3 regions of the Janthinobacterium sp. CG_23.4 genome follow, and region 1 is predicted to be linked to each of the others. Evidence: predicted binding sites of a transcription regulator. Region 1 holds the regulator's gene; each other region holds the start of a gene.

Region 1 (6,864 bases):
TTAGCCCACGCGCATGCGCGCACGTCAAAGCTAAGCGCCAGCCTTTTTAGGCTGGTGGCCCAGCTTGGCCAGCGCGGCCACGATGGTATCGACATGGTCGCCCTGCACTTCGATCACGCCATCCTTGACCGTGCCGCCCGAGCCGCACTGCGTGCGCAACTGCTTGCCCAGCAGGGCCAGCGCGATGGCGTCGAGCGCCAAGCCTTTCACTACGGTGACGCTCTTGCCGCCGCGCCCCTTGGTCTGGCGCGACACGCGCACCACGCCATCGCCCGCCAGCACCGCCTTGGCTTGCGCCTTGCATGCGCATTGCGCCAGCGGCTGGCGGCATGCGGGGCACATGCGGCCCGTTTCGGTGGAATATACAAGAGCGCCTGCGGAACTGCTTTTCATGATGGAGAGAGAATAAGGGAGAAGGCCGCGATTGTACCAAGCAATACCGGGGTCAGAGCCGACGGGGCTGACCCCGCCAGTCAGTTGGCCGGTGCCGGCGCTGGCGATACCGGCGCCGTCGGCACCTCCATCACCGTCTCGGGGATGCCGGAGAGGATCGTCACGGCGACCCTGCGGTTGCGCGTGCGTCCTTCCGGCGTGGCGTTTGGCGCCACGGGGATGTTGTCGGCGTGCCCCACGGCCGACAGGCGCGACGCTTGCACACCGCTGGCGATGAACAGGCGCACCACGGCGCTGGCGCGCGCGGCCGACAATTCCCAGTTCGAGGCAAAATTTGAATTGCTGATCGGCTGTACATCCGTATGCCCTTCCACCTGCACGTCGTGCGTATCGTCCTTGAGCAGCACGGCCACGGCGCGCAAGGCCTGGTCCGACTCCGTCGTCAAGCCGGCAGCGCCCGGATCGAACAGCACGCTGGCGTTGATTTCCACGCTCACGCCGCGGCTCGTCTGCGTGACCCTCACTTTGCCTTCCTTGACCAGCGGCGCCAGCGTCGATGTGAGGTCCTGCGCCAGGCGCGTCATGTGTTCGCGCTCGCGGCGGATGGCTTCGGCGCGGCGTTTCAGGGCGGGGTTCGGCAGCGCGATGGCTTGCGGCGCTTCCATGATAATGGGCGGCGCGCCCTTTTCCAGGCTGAAGGCCTCGCCGATGGCATTCTGGAAGACGCGGTACTTACCTTCGTTGACTTGCGAAATCGCATACATGACAACGAAAAAGGCGAACAGCAAGGTAATGAAGTCGGCGTACGAAATCAGCCAGCGGTCCTGGTTATCCGCTTCCTCGTCATACTTCCTGCGCGCGCGCCGCATCATGCTCAGTGCTCGTGCAGCAGGCTGGCCACGCGCTCTTCGATGATGCGCGTATGGTCGCCCGTGGCGATGTCGTACAGCACGGCGGCCGTGATCTCGTACTGCAGCACGCGGCGCGACACGATGGCCTTGAGTTTATTCGCCACCGGCAGGAACAGCAGGTTGGCCAGCCCCACGCCGTAGATGGTCGAGACAAACGCCACGGCAATGCCACTGCCCAATTTGCTCGGGTCGGTCAGGTTTTCCATGACGTGGATCAAGCCCAGTACGGCGCCCACGATACCGATGGTGGGCGAATAGCCGGCCGCCGATTCCCACACCTTGACGGCTTGGCGCTCGGCCATTTCGTAGGCAGAGATTTCCACATCGAGCACCTGGCGCAGCTTGTCGGGCGCAATGCCATCGACGATCATCCTCAAGCCCTTGGCATTGAAGCGGTCGGTCGTGTCTTCCATCAGGCGCTCAAGCGCCAGCGTGCCGTCGCGACGCGCCGTCAAACTCCATTGCCCGATATCGCGCGCCAGCGCGGCGCGCGTATCGGCGGGCGGCAGGAAGACCCAGCGCAGCATTTGCATGCCGCGCGCGAAGGTACGCAGCCGCGTTTGCAGCAGCACGGCACCAAAGGTGCCGACGATGACGATGGCAAAGGCGGCCGGCTGCAGCAGGGAGGCCATCTTGCCGCCTTCCAGTGTCTGGCCGACCAGCAGGCCCGCCAGCGCCAGCGCCAGCCCGATTACGCTGGACCAGTCCACGCCTGCTCCCTCAAAGTTGCGCGCAGGCGCGCGACGGCCTGGGTATGCAATTGCGAGACGCGCGATTCGGACACGCCCATCACCGCACCGATTTCCTTCAGGTTCAGCTCTTCTTCGTAATACAGGCCCATGAGTATTTTCTCGCGTGGCGGCAGCGCGTCGATGGCATCGATCACGGATTGCCGGAAATCGGTATCGAGCAGGGAACGCAAAGGATCGCTATCCTCGTCCACGCAATGGCGGTCAAGGAAGCTGTCATTGCCGTCCGGGTCATGAAAGTCTTCGTAGTACACCAACTGGTGCCCACCGCCATCGCCCAGCATTTCCTGGTAGTCGGCGAGCGACATTTTGAGCAGCTTGGCCACTTCCGACTCGGTCGGCGGATGACCGAGGCGCTGCTGCAAGGTACTCATCGCCTCTTCGATCTTGCGCATGTTCTGGCGCATGCTGCGCGGCAGCCAGTCGCTGGTGCGCAATTCGTCGAGCATGGCACCTCGGATGCGCAGCACGGCATACGTCTCGAACTGCGCGCCATGCGTCTCTTCGTAGCGACTGATAGCGTCGAGCAGGCCGATCATGCCGGCCTGGATCAGGTCATCGACCTCGACCGAAGGCGGCAATTTCGCCTTCATATGGTGCGCCAGACGCTTTACCAACGGAATATGCTCCGTCAGCAAATAGTCCTTGTTCGATTTCCCTTTGACCGTGTACATAGGCTGCTTATTGTTTTAACTGCTATCGAGTGCTGATAATGGAATCAGGCGCTGAACTGGTGCAGGCTTCCCGTCTGGTACAAGGTGCCGCCGAGCACTGGCGCCGCCGAACGGGCCAGCCGCTCGGCCAGTCCGCGAAACGCCACCGAGGCCCCCGCCAATGGAAAGGCATCGACCACGCTGCGTCCCAGACGCGCCGCGCGGTGTAGATACTCGTCGGCAGGCACCGACCCCATCGAGGTCAATTTCACGGCCAGATAACGGCTCGCCGCCTGCGCCATATTATCGTACACCACTTTTGCCTCAGATTCGGAAGCGCCGGTAACAAGAATGCCAAACGGACGCCGTCCCAGTTCCTGGCTCAGGCGCTTGATGAGGCAGTAAGCGGCCTTGATCGAGGTGGCGCTGGTCGAGACCTGCACCACGATGTCGGATGAGGCCATCAGCGGCACGGGGAAGCAGTCGCCCGCGTCGGCCATGACGCCGTCGACCAGCACGATGCCGCTCTGGCGCGCCAGCACCTCGAAGGTCTTGCCTAGGCGGCGCAGTTCTTCCTCGCCAGCATAGTCCAAGCTATCCATCAGATGGTTGCGCGCGCCCAGGCTGGCCACGCCGAAGCCTTGCGGCACTTGATGGATGACCTGGTTCAAGGCGCACTGCTGGCGTGCCACGTCGCGCAGGCTGGCGCCGTGCGCCAGTCCCAGGCGGGCAGCGACGCCGTCGCTGCCGCCGCTGGCGTCGAGCAGCAGCACGTCATTGCCGCCGTACACCAGCGAGGCCCCAAGGTTGACCAGCATGGCGCCCTTGTCGTCTTGCGGCGTGGCCGACAAGAACGTCATGACGCGCGGCTGCGGGCCGGCCAACATGCGGCGCAAGCCTTCGGCCTGGTCGAAATCAAAATTAGCCAAGGTGCACCCCGCGCGCTTCATTGTTGCGCGATGCCGCCTGTGCCATCAACAGCGGCAGTTCGGCATCGGAAAACTGCGTCGCCGCGGCATCACGCTTGAGCTTGAAAGCGCGGTCGATCAGGTAGCCACGGTCGGCCAGGTACAAGTCTTCCGGCACGCGCTGGCCATTCGACACATAAAACAGGTTCAGTTTCTGGCGGATCACCACGTCGAGCACATTGCCGATCGAGGCCGCTTCATCGAGCTTGGTCATGATGCAGCCAGCCAGGCCGCTGCCCTGGTAGGCGCGCACCACTTCGTTCAAGGTTTCCTGCGTGGCCGTGGAGTTCAGGCACAGCAGGCGTTTCACGTCGGCGCCGGCGCCAGACAGCATGGCCACCTGTTCGGTCACCATCTGGTCGCGCTGGCTCACGCCCACCGTATCGATCAGCACCGTGTGCTTGTTTTTCAATTCCTTCAAGGCGATGCGCAAGTCCGCCTCATCCTTCACCGAATGCACCATCACGCCGAGAATCTTGCCGTAGATGCGCAGCTGTTCATGCGCGCCGATACGATAGGCATCGGTGGTGATCAGGGCCAGCTTTTCCGGGCCGTGGCGCATCACGCAGCGGGCCGCCAGCTTGGCCGTGCTGGTGGTCTTGCCAACACCGGTCGGGCCCACCAGCGCAAACACGCCGCCCTGCTCCAGCATGGCGTCTTCGTTGGCGACTGTATTGAGGTTGCGGCTGAGGACGGTCTTGATCCAGCGCATGCTTTGCGCGCCATCCAGGCCGGCGGGCAGCTTGTCGATCAGGTAGCGCGCCAGGCTGGCCGAGAAACCGGCGGCCAGCATTTCACGCAGCACCACGGCTTTTTGCGGCTCGCGCTGCTGCGTCGAGCCCCACGAAATTTCCGCCAACTGGGTTTCCATCATGCCGCGCATGGCGCGAATTTCATTCATCATGCCGCTCATCTCGGCGGCGGCGTTCTCTTTCACGTGCGCCAACGCGCTGGCCATCATCTGCTGCATGCGGGCCATGTCCACTGGCTCGCCGGCTGCTTGGCGCGGTGCGGCAGGACGTGGCGCAGCCGGGCGCTGGGCCGGGGCGGGCTGACGCTGCGGCGTAGCGAACTGGGTCTGCAACTGGGGCCGCGGCTGGGACATTTCGGACGCCGCCGGCGGCGACGCCAGCGAAGCGGCATCGTCATTGGCCAGCGCCAGGATTTCCACCACGCCATCGGCCTGGCGGTTCGACAAGATCACGGCATCGGGGCCCAGCGCTTCACGCACCTTGCGCAAGGCATCGCGCGACGAGGCACCGGTAAATTTTTTCACATTCATGATCGGCCTCCCGGGGCGGGGGTAGCGCAATACTGGCTGAACTGTGTGACCATCATCGACTCCTGTTGCTTGGGTGCTGTCTTCCACATGGACACAGATCACCCGGACAGTTTCTATTATTAGCGATGCTTGGAAGAAATGATCGAAGGAACAGGACGGGAAAGTACCCGTTATTCAGTTTGCCAGCAGGAAATTGATGTTTATTTGACCAAAGGCAAGGGCTCAGCAAAGGATGGGGTCAGACCCCCACTGACGCTAACGCAAAGCTCAGCGCTAACGCTGCAGGGGGTCTGACCCCGGTATTCGGCTAACGCAAAGCTCAGCGCTAACGCTGCAGGGGGTCTGACCCCGGTATTCGGCTAACGCAAAGCTCGGCGCTCACGCTGGAGGGGGGCTGACCCCGATGCCGATGCTGTCAACTATTGCGCACCGACCAGGCTGGTGACGCGGATGGTTTTGGTTTCCGGCACTTCGGCATGCGACAACACTTTCAGCTGCGGCAAGGCGCGGCGCAGAAAGCGCGACAGCAGAGCGCGCAATGGTGCCGGCACCAGCAGCACCGGCGTCAGGCCCAAGGCTTCCTGTTGCTGCGCAGCCAGGCCCGCCTGATGCGCGATGGTGTCGGCCAAGCCCGGCTCGATGCCGGCGCCATCGCCGCCATTGCCCATCGCTTGCAGCAGCAGGCGCTCCAGGCGGCTGTCCAGGGTCATCACGGACAGTTCGGCAGCGCCAGGGAACAGTTGTTGCACGATGGCGCGGCCCAGGGCCACGCGCACCAGCGCCGTCAGCTCGTTCGGGTCTTGCGTATTGACCGTATGCTCGGCCAGGGTTTCGATGATGCTGCGCATATCGCGGATATGCACACCCTCGGCCAGCAGATTTTGCAGCACTTTTTGCAAAGCCGACAGCGACAGCATCTTCGGCACCAGGTCTTCCACCAGGCGCGGCGCATCCTTGCCCAGGTGATCGAGCAGCGATTGCACTTCCGCGCGCCCCAGCAGTTCGGAAGCGTGCGAGGTGATCAGGTGATTCAAATGCGTGGCCACCACGGTGCCCGCATCGACCACCGTGTAGCCCATCGATTGCGCCTGGTCGCGCAAGCTCGCGTCGATCCAGGTAGCGGGCAAGCCAAACGCAGGGTCGCTGGTGACCAGGCCGGGTAAAGTGCCGCTGGCCATGCCGGGATTGATCGCCAGGAACTGGCCGTTGTAAGCCTCACCCACGCCCACTTCCACGCCCTTGAGGGTGATGCGGTAGGCGGACGGTTTCAACTCCAGGTTGTCGCGAATATGCACGGGCGGCGCCAGAAAGCCCACTTCCTGGGCAAATTTCTTGCGGATGCCTTTGATGCGCTTGAGCAATTCGCCACCCTGCGTCTTGTCCACCAGGGGTATCAGGCGGTAGCCCACTTCCAGGCCCAGGGTATCGACGGGCATGATGTCTTGCCAGCTCGCTTCTTCCTGCTCGGGTGCCACGGTCGCTTGCGGCACTTCGGCCGGCCTCTCGGCCGCCGCTTTTTCCTGCAGGCGCTTCTTGCTGATCAAATACGCGGAACCGCCCAGCAATGACGCCAGCAAGAGAAAGACCATGTTCGGCATGCCGGGAATCAAGCCCATGCCGCCGATAATGGCCGCAGTAATATACAGCACTTGCGGTTTCGCAAACAATTGCCCCACCAACTGGGTGCCGATATCCTGATCACTGGCCACGCGCGAGACGACAATACCGGCTGCCGTGGAAATGATCAGCGACGGAATCTGCGCCACCAGGCCGTCGCCGATGGCCAGCAGGGTGTAGTTCTTGAGCGCATCAGCAAAGCCCATGTCGTGCTGCAGCAAGCCTACCAGCAGGCCGCCGACGATATTGATGACGGTGACCATGATGCCGGCGATGGCGTCGCCGCGCACG
Region 2 (6,864 bases), 2.7 Mb from region 1:
CATATTTTTCATCTCAAGGATTGTATGACTTTTCAAATTACTGTTCAGCCCAGCGGCCACCAATTCAGCTGTGAAGCGGACGAAACCGTCCTGTCGGCAGCGATACGCGCCGGCGTAGGCTTGCCGTATAGCTGCAAGAGCGGCGCCTGCAGCTCCTGCAAGGGCAAGATCGTTTCCGGCAGCGTACAGCATAAGCCATATCAGGCCCGCTCCCTGACGCAAGATGAAGCGGGCGCAGGCTACTCGCTGCTGTGCTGCGCCGTGCCGCAGGGTGACCTGGTGGTGCAGGCGCGCGAAGTGACGGGCAACAGCGACTATCCGATCAAGAAAATGCCGTCGCGCGTGACCACCATCAACAAAGTCGCGCCCGATGTCGTCGTGCTGACCCTGCAGTTGCCGGCCAGCGAACGCCTGCACTACCGCGCCGGCCAGTATATCGAAATCATGCTGCGCGACAACAAGCGCCGCAGCTACAGCATGGCCAGCGCCCCCGTCGACGGCGGCCCCGTGAGCCTGCACATCCGCCACATGCCCGGCGGCCTGTTTACCGACCAGGTATTTGGCAGCATGAAAGAGCGCGACATCCTGCGCTTCGAAGGCCCGATGGGTACCTTCTTCCTGCGCGAAGACTCCGACAAGCCGGTTGTACTGCTGGCCTCGGGCACCGGCTTTGCTCCCCTGAAAGCCATCGTCGAGCACATGATCAACGAAAAATCACAGCGCCCGATCACCCTGTACTGGGGCGCACGCCGTCCGCATGACCTGTACATGGATGCGCTGTGCCGCCAATGGGCCGCCGACTTGCCGCAGTTCACCTATGTACCCGTGGTGTCGGCAGCGCTGGAGGAAGATGCCTGGGACGGTCGCACGGGCTTCGTGCACCAGGCCGTCATGGCCGACTTGCCCGATATGTCCGCTTATCAAGTGTATGCCTGCGGCGCACCGATTGTCGTCGAATCGGCCAACCGTGATTTCGTACAATTGTGTCAACTTCCAGCTGACGAGTTTTACGCGGACGCCTTCACCACCGAAGCCGACCTGGCCAAGTAAGCCTGTAGACAGCGGGGTACTGCTGGCGCGCCATCGGCTGCCACCGTCCCCGCTGCGCCCTGGAAATTTCATGTCTCTCGCCCCTGCCGGCAACGGCTTCAGCATCCTGCGCCAGCGCAATTTCGCCTTTTACCTGTCCGCCCGCGTGCTGGGCACGCTGGCCGTGCAGATGCAAAGCGTGGCCATCGGCTGGCAGGTGTACCAGATCACGGGCAGCCTGTTCGACCTGGGCTTGATCGGCCTGGCGCAGTTTGCCCCCTTCCTCGTGCTGATCTTGCCGGCCGGCCACGTCGCCGACCGCTGCAACCGCCGCAACATCATCGCCTGGTGCCTGGCGGCGCAACTGGCCTGCGCGCTGGCCCTGCTGGCGTTCACCCTGAGCGCAATGTCCATCGTCTGGCCCGTGTTTGCCGTGCTGCTGCTGTTCGGCAGCGCGCGCGCCTTCATGATGCCGGCCACGCAAGCCGTGCTGGTCAACATGGTGCCCACGCAGCACTTCGGCCGCGCCGTCGCCCTCAGCTCGTCGAGTTCGCACGTGGCCATCATCCTGGGGCCGACCCTGGGCGGCTTGTTATATTACTTCGGCCCCAAGGTGGTGTACCTGATCTCATCGGCGCTGCTGGTGCTATCGGTGCTGCTGATGCGTGCCACCACGCCTGCGCCGCAGGTGGTCAAGCGCGAACCCGTCAGTTGGCATACCCTGCTTGAAGGCTTGCGCTTCGTCTGGTCGAAACCCATCATGCTGGGGGCCATTTCGCTCGACCTGTTCGCCGTGCTATTCGGCGGCGCCACGGCCCTGTTGCCGGCACTCGCGCATGACGTGCTGCATGTCGGCCCCGGCGGCCTGGGCCTGCTGCGCACGGCACCGGGCGCCGGCGCCGCCCTGTGCTCGATCGCACTGGCCATCTTCCCCATCACGCGCCGGGTGGGCATCTGGATGTTCGGCGGCGTCGCCGTCTTCGGCCTGGGCACCCTGGTGCTGGGCAGCACCAGCCATTTCCCGCTGGCGCTGGCGGCGCTGTTCCTGATGGGTGCCGGCGACATGGTCAGCGTCTACATCCGCCACCTGCTGGTGCAGTTCGAGACGCCCGACGAGATCCGCGGCCGGGTCAGCGCCGTGAATGCCGTCTTCATCGGCGCCTCGAACGAACTGGGCGAATTTGAATCGGGCCTGACGGCAGGCTGGTTCGGCCTGGTGCGCGCCGTGCTCTTCGGTGGCGCCGCCACCCTGGCTGTGACGGGCATATGGGCCGTGCTGTTTCCCGTGCTATCGCGCATGGATCGCTTTCCCCACGACGAAAAAGAAGCCGCTGCCAGGACGCGCACCGCAAGCGCAAACTAAGGGCTAAGATGGGCCATTCCCACTGATCAAGTCGTCGCATGAAAATCACGTTTCCCTTGTACCGATTCATCCGCAGCCGCCCCCACCTGAGCCTGGCCACAGCCATCGGTGTAGCGGCCTTCCTGCTGCTGCCCTCGTCCTGGCAGCAGATGACGCGCGTGTTGACAGCGTGGAATGTCGCCGTCTGGTTCTACCTGGCGACGATGGCCTGGATGATGATGCGCGCCAACCATCACAAGGTGAAGGTGATGGCGGCGCGCCAGGATGAGCGGGCTACCACGGTCCTGTCGGCCCTGAGCGTCGCATCCGTGATGAGCCTGCTGGCCATCGTCTCGCAGCTGTCCTCGATGAAAGACATGGCGCCGGATGAGCGCGCGCTGCATTACGGCCTGACGATCCTCACCCTGGTCGGTTCCTGGTTTCTCGTCGGCACGCTGTTCTGCGTTCACTATGCGCACCTGTTTTACCTGGCCGACCCCGCATTGCGCCCGCTGAAATTTCCCGGCGACGAAGCAAACCCCGACTACTGGGATTTTTTGTATTTCGCCTTCACCATCGCCGTCGCCGTACAAACGTCGGACGTTTGCGTGCAGACGCGGCCGATGCGGCAGATCGTACTGGGGCAATCCGTACTGAGCTTTTTCTTCAATCTGGTCGTACTGGGACTGTCCATCAATATTGCCGCCGGCTTGATCAATGGATAAGCAAGCGGGAAAAAATTCCATCAGGAAACTTGACCTGACTGCAGGGTTAAGCGCATCTTAATCATGCAGCGCCCTTGAAATTGTCAAAACTGGAGTAAGATAAGCTACGTAAGTGAGGTTATGCACAGCAATCAAGTGCATGAGGTAGTAACCGGGCGCTGATGCGCGCGCAGCCGATTTGACCGCTGCAGGGCATGGCGCCCGAGATGGGTTTTTTTTGAATTGACAGGAGTAAGCATATGCAAATCAATATTCATACCGACAGCACCATCGCCAACACTGCTGGACTGAACGAACATGTACAATCCGTACTGGAAAACGCACTGAACCGCTTCCGCGACAACCTGACCCGCATCGAAGTCCACATCAGCGACACCAACGGCCCGAAAGGCGGTGCCGACGACATCCGCTGCGTCATGGAAGCACGCATTGCTGGCTATCAAGCAATTGCCGTCACCGAACAAAACGCCACCGTGCATCAAGCCGTTGCCGGTGCCACCGAGAAACTGAAACGCGCCATCGATAGCGCCCTGGGCCGCCTGCAAGACAGCAAGCGCCACGCCAGCGGCAAGAATGCCGTGATCGATACGGCCGAAGCGGAAGAAACCGCCGAGTAACTCACCCCACCGCAGCATTCCTCAGAGACCAGGGCAGCCGTTCAAGGCTGCCTTGTCGCATCCGCCCCGCCTGTTGCGCACGGCAACAACAATGCCAAAAGTATCACCGTTCCAGCTTCTTGACGCGACAGTGAAATAATTGTCGTATTTCACACAGTAAGTGACCTCAAGCAAGCCTTTGCCGTTACAGCCGAGGCCGCTTTACGCTATCATGAAACCACCGGCTCCCTCCTCCCGCGCGCCGGCTTTTTGAAAGTGTGATTGTGGAACAGATCGGCAACTTCGGCGCTTCAGGCTGCAACATCGGTGATTTACAGCTATTTTGCGATGCAGCGGACAGCCGGACGGCCGCCATGCTGGCACCCTGCCCCGTGATGCGCCTCGAAGCAGGCGAAGCCATTGTCGACAGCCAAGGCACCAAGCTGTACATTGTCCTGCGCGGCTCGCTGGCCGTAGCGGCCGACACCCACACGGGCATGGATGACGGCACCGTCAGCAAGGTCTTGCCCGGCGAAAGCGTGGGCGAACAATCGGTGCTTGATGAAGCGAGCAACCTGGCTGCCATTTCCGCTCTGGAAGAAACCGATTTGCTGGTGATCGATGCGGCCGTCGTATGGGAATTGATCGAGCAATCGAACGGCCTGGCGCGTAACCTGCTGCGCTTGCTCTCCTTCCGCATCCGCGCCGCCAATGCCCTGCTGCGCCGGCGCCAGAAACTGGGCGAATTCTACCGCCAGCTATCGATGGTCGACAGCCTGACGGGCTTGTACAACCGTGCCTGGCTCACCGATTTACTGCCGAACATGGTCATTACCGCCCAGGCCAGCAGCTCGCCGCTGTCGCTGGTAATGATAGACCTCGACCATTTCAAGCGCTTTAACGACACCCACGGCCACCAGGCGGGCGACCAGGCGCTGCGCATCGCCGCGCAAGTGCTGGGCGCTGCCCTGCGCCCCACGGATTTTGCCGTGCGCTATGGTGGCGAGGAAATGATGGTGATCTTGCCCGACACCAGCGAAAACGTGGCCCTGCGGGTCGCCGAGCGCCTGTGCGAACGCATGCAGCAAGCCCTTATCTTCACCGACATGCGCAGCGCCCTGCCGCACATCACCGGTTCCTTCGGCGTAGCCAGCCTGGCTGCCGGACAGGATGACGAAGCGCTGATCGCGACAGCCGATGCGGCGCTGTACCGCGCCAAAGCATCGGGCCGCAACCGCGTAAGCACCTGATAAAACGCCCATGGCGTCGTTGCATTGCCTGGTCGTACATTCGCACTGCTTTCGGCAATGCGCCTGGCCCTGGACATTTTCCCAGGCGCCTCAGGTGTCATCAAGATCAGGCGGCCTTGCTGTCGGCCGGCTTGGCGCCGTCATCCTTGTTGCTACTGCGCGCGGCGATGAAATCGGCGTAGCCTTTTTGCACTAATTCATACGTCTTGTCGATATTGCTGGCGAGATCGCCGTTCAGCACGTTCAAGCCACTGAGGATATCGCGCGCTTCCTTGAAGCCTTTTTCCATGCCGCCACTGATGGTATCCATGAACTTGCTCAGGGCCGTAGCGTCGTCCAGACCAGGATTTTGCTTCTTGTAGGCGTCAAAAAAACCCGTCGACAGCGATACAATGCGGCTGGCCGTCGCTTCGGCGCTATTATCTTGCGACGCCGCGTTCCCGATCGCATCCTCGCCGTACTGGCCCTTCAGCGCTTCATTGATATTCGTGATGGCGGTCTTGTACAGCAGCGCCAGCGGCGCGTTTTCCGAAGCGATGGAGACATTCATCGACGCCTGCATGATGGAGGCGTTCAACTGCAGCTTGCTGCGCTCATTGACGCTCATTTCCGTCTTGACGCCATCCTTTTGCTGAACTTTATCGTCCTTGCCGGCAACGCCCGTACTGACGGAAGTCACGGAAGGAGTGGAATTGCTGCTTGCGGCGATGGGAATTGACACGATAGACCTCCTTGAACGGGCAATGTATGCCACCATGCGGGAAACGCAATGCTGCTCATGCTCTCGTGTAGTATCGGCAGGTTTTCAGAAAACTGTAGCAGCGACTCTTTGAGCGGCCCAGATAACCAATTAAGCAACGACCATCAATGACTACCCAGACTTTCCTTTGGCACGACTACGAAACCTTTGGCGCGCAGCCGCGCCGCGACCGCCCGGCCCAGTTCGCGGCCATCCGCACGGACGCCGAACTCAAGGAGATCGGCGAGCCTATCATGCTGTATTGCCAGCCTGCCAATGATTTCCTGCCAGACCCGCAAGCGTGCCTGATCACGGGCATCACGCCGCAGCAATGCTTGCAGCTGGGCGTGCCAGAGCACCAGTTCGCGGCCACCATCGAAGCGGCTTTTTCGGAACCGGGCACCATCGGCGTAGGCTACAACACCATCCGTTTCGACGATGAAGTCACGCGTTTCCTATTCTGGCGCAACCTGATCGACCCGTATGCGCGCGAATGGAAAAACCATTGCGGCCGCTGGGACATTCTCGACGTGGTGCGCATGACGCACGCGCTGCGCCCGGAAGGCATTGAGTGGCCGAAACGCGACGATGGCCAGACCAGTTTTAAACTCGAACACTTGAGCAAGGCCAATGGCCTGGTCCACGCAGCGGCGCACGATGCGCTGTCCGACGTACGCGCCACCATCGCCCTGGCCCGCCTGATCCGCGAAAAGCAACCGAAGCTGTTCGAGTTCTGCCTGGCGCTACACAAGAAGGACAGGGTCGCCAGCGAAATGGGCATGCACCTGGCCGCCAGCGAACGCCAACCCTTCCTGCACGTGTCGGGCATGTTCCCCGCCGAACGGGGTTGCCTGGGCGTCGTCTGGCCGCTCGCCACGCACCCGAGCAACAAGAATGAAATTCTGGTCTGGGATTGTGCCTACGACCCACGCGAGCTGTTCAGCCTGGACGCCGACACTATCCGCGCGCGCATGTTCACGCGCAAGGAAGCCATGCCGGAAGGCATGACGCGCCTCCCCGTGAAAAGCGTGCACCTGAACAAGTCGCCCATGCTGGTCGGCAATTTAAAGACCCTGTCGCCAGCCATGGCTGCGCACTGGGGTATCGACCTGGAAGCGGCGCGCGCCAACGCCCAGCTGGCCGCCACGGCGCCGAACATGGAGGCGATCTGGGCCGACGTATT
Region 3 (6,864 bases), 2.7 Mb from region 1:
CGGATTTGAACCAGTTTGGCGCCCGTTTCGCCGATTTTCTGGCTGCGTTCCCGCCGGCGGCCAACTTGCCCTACCTGCCGGACATGGCGCGCCTGGAGTGGGCCTTGCATTTGGCCCATTACGCGGCAGATGCGCCAGCGCTGGCGCCCGAGTCGCTGGCTGCCTTGCATCCTGAGCAACTTGAAGCACGCCGTTTTGCCTTGCATCCCGCTTGCACCTTGTTGGCATCGCACTGGCAAGTGGCAGCCTTGTGGCAGGCGCATCAGGAGCATCAGGAGCATGCGGGACGGGGCGAAGGGCAAGGGATATTTCCGCAAGAGATGCACGTGGCGAGCTGGGCGCTGGTATCTCGTGTGCGCTGGAAGGCGCAAGTGCTGGTACTGGATGCGGGGGCGCATGCGGCCTTGCTGGCCTTGCAGCAGGGACAGACCTTTGGCGCCGCGCTCGATGCGGCGTTCGAGCGGGACAGCGCATTTGACTTGGCGGCATGTTTGCGCCAGTGGCTGGCGCATGCAGTGTTGTCGGCGTGATCGCTTACTCGAAGGCACGCAGTACGCGCGCTTCGCCCGTCTGATCGCGGTACACGGCATTCGCGGCCAGGGTGGCGTCCATCATGTGCGTTACTTGTTCTTCTTCAAAGCGGGCCAGTTCGGCAGTAGCTGCGACGAGGGCCTGTTCCAGCCTGGCGCGCGCGCTTTGATATAGGCTGCTGGTGTATTTTTCTGTGTTGCGCAGCAATTCCTCCGCGCTTTCTATCACTTGGCGCAAGTCGCCGATCAGGCGTACCTGGTTGCGCGTACCTTGTTCGGGTTGGTCCATGGCGCTTCCCTTCTGCAATCGATATTTATCTGACAATAGCGACGTGTTGCAGCTCGATCCAGGCAGCCGGGCCGGCAGGCGCTGGCAGGATGCATGGGGTGCCTTCGCGCCCCATGCCGGGGTCAGGCTGGAGCGACGACCGTGATGCGGATGTCGCTCACGCTGACGACCTGGCCAGCGCGGATCTTGGCAGTCTTGCGCAATTCTTTCTTGCCATCGACCTTCACCACGCCGCTATCGACCATGACCTTGCCTGCGCCACCACTGTCGCACAAGCCCACCAGCTTCAATAGCTGGTTCAGCTCGACGAACTCGGATGTTAAATCAAAGCTTACTTTTTGCATTATATCCCTTATTGCAATGATGTTTTTTAAGTACCAAATGATGGCATCAACTCAGGGTATAGTTTACATGAAGCTAGCGATAATGCGGGCTGAGCCTTAACTTTTGTTGGGCCGCGTCATCTCCAGGGGCACGATCCACGCACGCAATTGCGCTTCTGTCACGAAGCCCAGTCCCAGCGCCGCTTCCTTCAAGGTCGTGCCTTCGTGCTGTGCCCGCTTGGCGATTTGCGCCGCCTTGTCGTAGCCGATATGCGGTGCCAGGGCCGTGACCAGCATCAGGGAGCGTTCCATCAGTTCGGCGATGCGTACACGGTTCGGTGCGATGCCGTGCGCGCAATGCGTGTCGAAGCTGCGCATGCCGTCGCCCAGCAGGCGCGCGCTTTGCAGGAAGTTGTGCGCAATCAATGGCTTGAAGACGTTCAGCTCGAAATTGCCCGAGGCGCCGCCGACGGTGATGGCGACGTCGTTGCCAAACACCTGACAGCACAGCATGGTCAGCGCTTCGCACTGGGTCGGGTTGACCTTGCCCGGCATGATGGAGCTGCCCGGCTCGTTTTCAGGGATGCTGATTTCACCGAGGCCGGAACGTGGGCCGGATGCCATCCAGCGCACGTCATTAGCGATCTTCATCAGCGCCGTCGCCAGGGTTTTCAGCGCGCCATGCGCGGCCACCAAGGCATCGTGGGCGGCCAGGGCGGCAAACTTGTTGCTGGCCGTGGTGAATGGCTGGCCCGTCAGGCGCGCCAGTTCGGCGGCGATGCGGTCGGCAAATTCGACGTGCGCATTCAAGCCGGTGCCCACGGCTGTGCCGCCGGCGGCCAGTTGCCGCAGCGCTGGCAGCGCTGCCGTGAGGATCTGTTCGGCAAAGTCCAGCTGTGCCACGTAGCCGGAAAACTCCTGGCCCAGCGTCAACGGGGTCGCGTCCTGCAAATGGGTGCGGCCGATTTTGACGATGTCGGCAAATGCCGTGGCCTTGGCGTCGAGGGTGGCGCGCAGCTGGCGTAGCGGCGGCAAGACCGTGTCGGCGACGGCGAGGACGGCTGCCACATGGATGGCGGTGGGGAAGATGTCGTTCGAGGACTGGCCCAGGTTGACGTCGTCGTTCGGGTGCAGCAGGCGCTGCTCTCCTCGCAAGCCGCCGATCAGCTCGGAACCGCGGTTGGCCAGCACTTCGTTCATGTTCATATTGCTTTGCGTCCCCGAGCCCGTCTGCCAGACGGCCAGCGGAAATTGCGCTGCATGCTTGCCGGCGAGTACTTCGTCGGCCGCCTGCGTGATGGCGACGGCTTTGCGGCCATCGAGCAATCCCAGCTCCAGGTTGACGTGGGCGGCCGCGCGCTTGACGGTGGCCAGGGCGGCGATCAGTTCGGGCGGCATCGTTTCTGTGGAGATATGAAAGTGCTCAAGCGAGCGCTGCGTTTGCGCTCCCCAAAGCCGCTCGGCGGGTACGTCGATCGGGCCAAAACTGTCGCGTTCGATTCTGCTGCTCATGGCATCGCTTTCATCGGTGGAGGTGGATCGAGTGTACTCCAGACGCCAAAAAGGCACAGGATAATGCTGTAAGGCATCATTTTTGCCATGACCCATCTATATTTTTGCGATTCCCTGCCGTTAAAGAAAGACGAGTTCCGATTATTTATCTTGTTATCAAAGCGATCAGTCCATGCAAAGCAGCATTGTTCCCCGTTGGTCCCTGCTCGCGTGCGCCGCCGCCAGCCTGGCCTTGTCGCCTGTCATGGCGGCCGAACTGGGCGAGATGGCGCTGCTGTCGCATGTGGGCCAGCCCTTGCTGGTCGAGATCGAATTGACGGCCCTGGCTCCCGAGGAAGCGGGCGGCGTGTCCGTGCGCCTGGCCTCGCCCGATGTCTACCGGGGCGGCGGCATCAGCATGGACCCGGCCCTGAAAGCGTTGACGATCAGCCCGCTGGAGCGGGGCGGGCGGCGCTATGTGCGCGTCAGTACGGCGCAAGCGATCCAGGCAGGCTACTTGCATTTGTATTTGTTACTGGGCAATGGTAATGGTGCCATCGTGCGCCTCGCTACGTTGTGGCTGACGCCGGCACCGCCGGCCACCGCCATCGCCGCCGCCAGTGCGCCAGTCAGGCCCGCCATTCCTGCACCCGTGCCACTGCCTGTGCCGCTATCGCCGCCACTGCCACTGCCGCGCGCTGCGCCCGGCGCGCCGCCACCCGATCTCGCCGCACTGGCGGCCCGCGCGCGCGCCGAGGGTCTGGTGCGTCCGGCGCGCGTGTTTGTGCCGCCGCCCGCTGCACCCACGCTGGCTGGCCCGCCGCCATTGCGCCGCGCCAAGGCGCCAGCGGGCGCTTGCGTGCCGCAGGCCAAGCTAGAGCAGGCACAAGAGTGCGTGGCGCTGGATCAGAAAAATGCCGCACTTAATGAAAAGCTGGGTGAGTTGGAAGGCAAGATCGGCGCCTTGCAAAAGGCACTGGCGCTGCCCGTCGTCGCCGCCGTACCGGTTGCCGTGGCGGAGGCGCCGCATGCCAAGCCCAAGCCCCTGAAGGCGGTAGCGTCAGCTGACAAGGAAGCGAAGGCAGGCGGAAATGGCTTGCTATGGCTCGGTATTGGCACCCTGGCCTTCGTGTTGTTGACGGCGCTTATTGTGTATGTCGTGCGCAAGCGCAAGCACAAGCGCAAGCAAGCGCCTGGCACGAGCGCGCCGTCAAAATACTGGGTCTTGCTGCGCAAACCGTTTGGCCGCAAGAAAGAGGTGCCAGTGTTGACGGAGGCGGTGGAGGCAGAGGTGGCCGAGCCCGAAGTGGAGCCGTTCTCGCGTTAATGCTGCTGCCAGGTTAGCTAAATTTGATATTAAAAAAGATATTCAAAAAAGATAGAAAAATACCTGGCTACGGTGTTGCCTATATTTTAAAGATGGTGATATGATCAACTCAGTGGACTTGCTCTACGACAAAACAGTCCCAGCCTGTCGCAGTCACCAACGATAGTGTGGCGCGGCAAACAGGTGTAGCGTTGCATAAACGCCTGGGCCTGGAAGCGGTTTGCGATGCCGACGATGTGCTCGCGAACGCCGGATGCAACCGGCAGCGAGGCGACGCCAGGAGATACCTGGGGTTCGCCTTCCATATTCCGCCTCCCTGCTGCTTGAGTGTCACGAATGCTGCGCTCGCGGCACGGCGGCAGATGTAAAAAAAGCACCCTCAGGTGCTTTTGTCGTTACTGGTGCGACGAACTTATTTACATGTGGGCGCGCGATTCCGGCATCCTGCTCGACAGTTGTGTCATCCACGGTTCCGTGATGGTGCGGATTTCGCGGTCGTTTGCCAGGATTTGCTTGAGTAAATCGATCTTGCGCTGGCGCGAGGCGCCGGTCTGGGCAGGCACCTTGCTTGTCATGGTAGGGCTGGCGGCGGCGGCGCACTGATTTTCCAGGGTATCGAAGCCATCCCAGTCGCTCGAACGCGCTGCGACCACCATTTTATTGGTCATTCCTGCAATATTTTCATACATCGAGAGAACGTCGTTGGAGGTCATGAGCACACCCGTAACTAGTGAATGGATTACCGCTTGTCTAGATTAACGGCGTGCTCATCTGGAACTTTAGGGTATGTTTTAAAAAAAGTGAAAATAATTTGCAGCTAGCCTGGCGGGCAGCACAATTGCCCGCCAGGCTGCATGGATGCTGTCTGGACACTGTCGCCACCGATGCCTTTATTTGACGAGTTCTTCCAGTCCCGCGCTCAGTTCGGCTGGCGGCGGCATCTTGTCCACCAGCGCCAAGGGCGGCAAGTTCAGCGCTTCAGCCACCTCGCTGGGGTAGCAAGCGATAATTTCTTCATGGCTCAACTGGTTTTCATCAATGCGCGCGCGCCAGGCGGCCAGGTGCACGATGGCGGCCAGGCGATTTAACGGTGCCTTGGCCAGCGGATCGGGAAAGGCGGCGAGGGCCTCGGCAAAGGTGGCGGGAAACTTCCAGCGGCGCGCCAGTTCCGCGCCCACTTGCGCATAGTCATAGCCCAGCGACGCGCGCTCGGCGTTGAGCCGGCGCGCGTCAAACGGCGGCGCGATCTTGTCGAGCTGCATGGCTTGCTCGGGCATGACGGCATGGATCACCAGTTGGCCGATTGCATGCATCATGCCGATGGTGAACGCCAGATCCTGGTTGTCGCCCGTCTGCTTGGCGATCCAGCGGGCCGACACGGCACTATGCAGGCAGTAGCGCCAGAACTGCGGCAGGTTCAGGCCGGGTACGGCCTTGTAGCCGCTGACCAGGCCCGAGCTGATGACGAGCGTGCGTACAGTCACAAAACCAAGCATCAGCACGGCGTCTTCGACCGTGCCGATGCTGCGCGAGACGTGGTAATAGGCGGAGTTGGCCAAGCGCAGCAGCTTGGCGCTCAAGGCAGGGTCGGCTCCCAGCTGGCGCGCGATCTCCTCGGTGGCAATGGCGGGGTTGTTGAAACTGCGCACCAGTTCATCGACGATCTTCGGGGCGGCAGGCAGGGCGTGGGGATGCTGGAACAGAGCTTCTAGTTGCATGGCAATAATCTCCTTGGCATTCGCGCGTCATGGGATGAAGCAACTATATGCCGGTTTTTTGTCCGTATGCAAAAAAATTTCAGGGGCATTTTTTCGGCCCGAAAACATGATGATTTTGGCTGTGCAGCACGGACATTCCCGCTGACCGCAGCCGCCGGGACTCGTTCGCCATCCTCGCTAATGCGGCCAAGGAGCGCATCATCGGTCTCGTCGAACGCATGGGCGCAGCGCCACAGACGGACGCGGCAGTGCGCCAGCTCAGCGATTTTTACTATTCCTGGATGGATCAATCGACTATCACAATGCAAGGCTGGTGGCCGACGTCGAGCCGCTTAATGCCAGCAATTTTTATACGCAAAACCTGTTCGACCCGTGGGGCGCGTAAAACTTGAATGACGCGACGCGCCATGCGGCTGATGTTTTGCAAGGTGGGCTGGGCTTGCCCGAGCGCGCCTTCTGCCCATCGGCGATGCCGCTGCTGTGTTAGGAACCGTACAGAACCTTTGATCGTCGCTGCGTACTATGAACACATCGACACGCAGCAACAGTTTGCCGCAGCGTGTGAGCCGCAGCGCCGGCCCTGTTGGGCCGGACAGCAGATGAAGCAACTACAGTGAGGAATTATCATGAACAAAGATCAAGTCGAAGGTAAGTTGAAGGAAGTCGGCGGTAAAGTCCAGGAAGCCGCTGGCAAAGTCGTCGGTAGCGAAGAACAGCAAGCCAAGGGCCTGGCAAACCAGGTCGAAGGCAAGGTACAAAAGAAAGTTGGCGATGTGAAAGACGCAGTGGAAACCATCACGCGCAAACCGTAACTCGCCGTACACATGAAAAAACCGCCGCCTGTCGCAAGACAGGCGGCGGTTTTTTTTGTGGGTGCAGCGCGAAACTTATGGCGCCGGATTGGCCAGCTTTTGCTTGAAGAACATTTCAATTTTCTTGTACACGTGGCGCTGGCCCGCGCGCGACGAGATGCCGTGCTTGGCGCCCGGATAGGTCATCAGGTCGAATTGCACGCCGCGGTTGACCAGCGCGTCGATCAAACGCGTGCTGTTGCTGAACAAGACGTTATCGTCAGCCATGCCATGCACCAGCAGCAGCGGCGATTGCAAGCCGTCCAGGTGGGCGAACACGGTGCTGTCTTTGTAGCCGTCCACGTTTTCCTTAGGCATGCCGAGGAATTGCTCCG

The links. Region 1 encodes FliA, which starts transcription of late flagellar genes. Its sites were predicted from a motif close to CTAAAGTTTNNNNNNNNNNNGCCGNTA; they were not measured.
Region 2: the regulator FliA is predicted to act here: its motif matches at 5,735-5,761, upstream of H4V96_RS04195 (DUF5610 domain-containing protein).
Region 3: the regulator FliA is predicted to act here: its motif matches at 4,717-4,743, upstream of H4V96_RS04520 (flagellar protein FliT).

Annotation. Positions count from the first base shown of each region.
Region 1 is NZ_JARXUX010000001.1:3,691,735-3,698,598, forward strand. Features, by position in the region: gene H4V96_RS16555 (translation initiation factor Sui1) at 31-393, opposite strand; gene motD (flagellar motor protein MotD) at 474-1,262, opposite strand; gene H4V96_RS16565 (flagellar motor protein) at 1,268-2,014, opposite strand; gene H4V96_RS16570 (RNA polymerase sigma factor FliA) at 1,996-2,727, opposite strand; gene H4V96_RS16575 (antiactivator of flagellar biosynthesis FleN protein) at 2,772-3,635, opposite strand; gene flhF (flagellar biosynthesis protein FlhF) at 3,628-4,956, opposite strand; gene flhA (flagellar biosynthesis protein FlhA) at 5,376-6,864, opposite strand, start outside.
Region 2 is NZ_JARXUX010000001.1:960,255-967,118, reverse strand. Features, by position in the region: gene H4V96_RS04225 (SDR family oxidoreductase) at 1-12, opposite strand, end outside; gene H4V96_RS04220 (CDP-6-deoxy-delta-3,4-glucoseen reductase) at 25-1,050, shown strand; gene H4V96_RS04215 (MFS transporter) at 1,121-2,392, shown strand; gene H4V96_RS04210 (DUF1345 domain-containing protein) at 2,431-3,096, shown strand; gene H4V96_RS04205 (HPF/RaiA family ribosome-associated protein) at 3,336-3,713, shown strand; gene H4V96_RS04200 (GGDEF domain-containing protein) at 3,977-4,942, shown strand; gene H4V96_RS04195 (DUF5610 domain-containing protein) at 5,049-5,663, opposite strand; gene sbcB (exodeoxyribonuclease I) at 5,810-6,864, shown strand, end outside.
Region 3 is NZ_JARXUX010000001.1:1,023,306-1,030,169, forward strand. Features, by position in the region: gene H4V96_RS04495 (DUF692 family multinuclear iron-containing protein) at 1-530, shown strand, start outside; gene H4V96_RS04500 (DUF883 family protein) at 535-819, opposite strand; gene H4V96_RS04505 (RNA-binding S4 domain-containing protein) at 942-1,163, opposite strand; gene fumC (class II fumarate hydratase) at 1,260-2,654, opposite strand; gene H4V96_RS04515 (hypothetical protein) at 2,827-3,960, shown strand; gene H4V96_RS04520 (flagellar protein FliT) at 4,377-4,628, opposite strand; gene H4V96_RS04525 (HDOD domain-containing protein) at 4,851-5,678, opposite strand; gene H4V96_RS04530 (CsbD family protein) at 6,305-6,490, shown strand; gene H4V96_RS04535 (S9 family peptidase) at 6,566-6,864, opposite strand, start outside.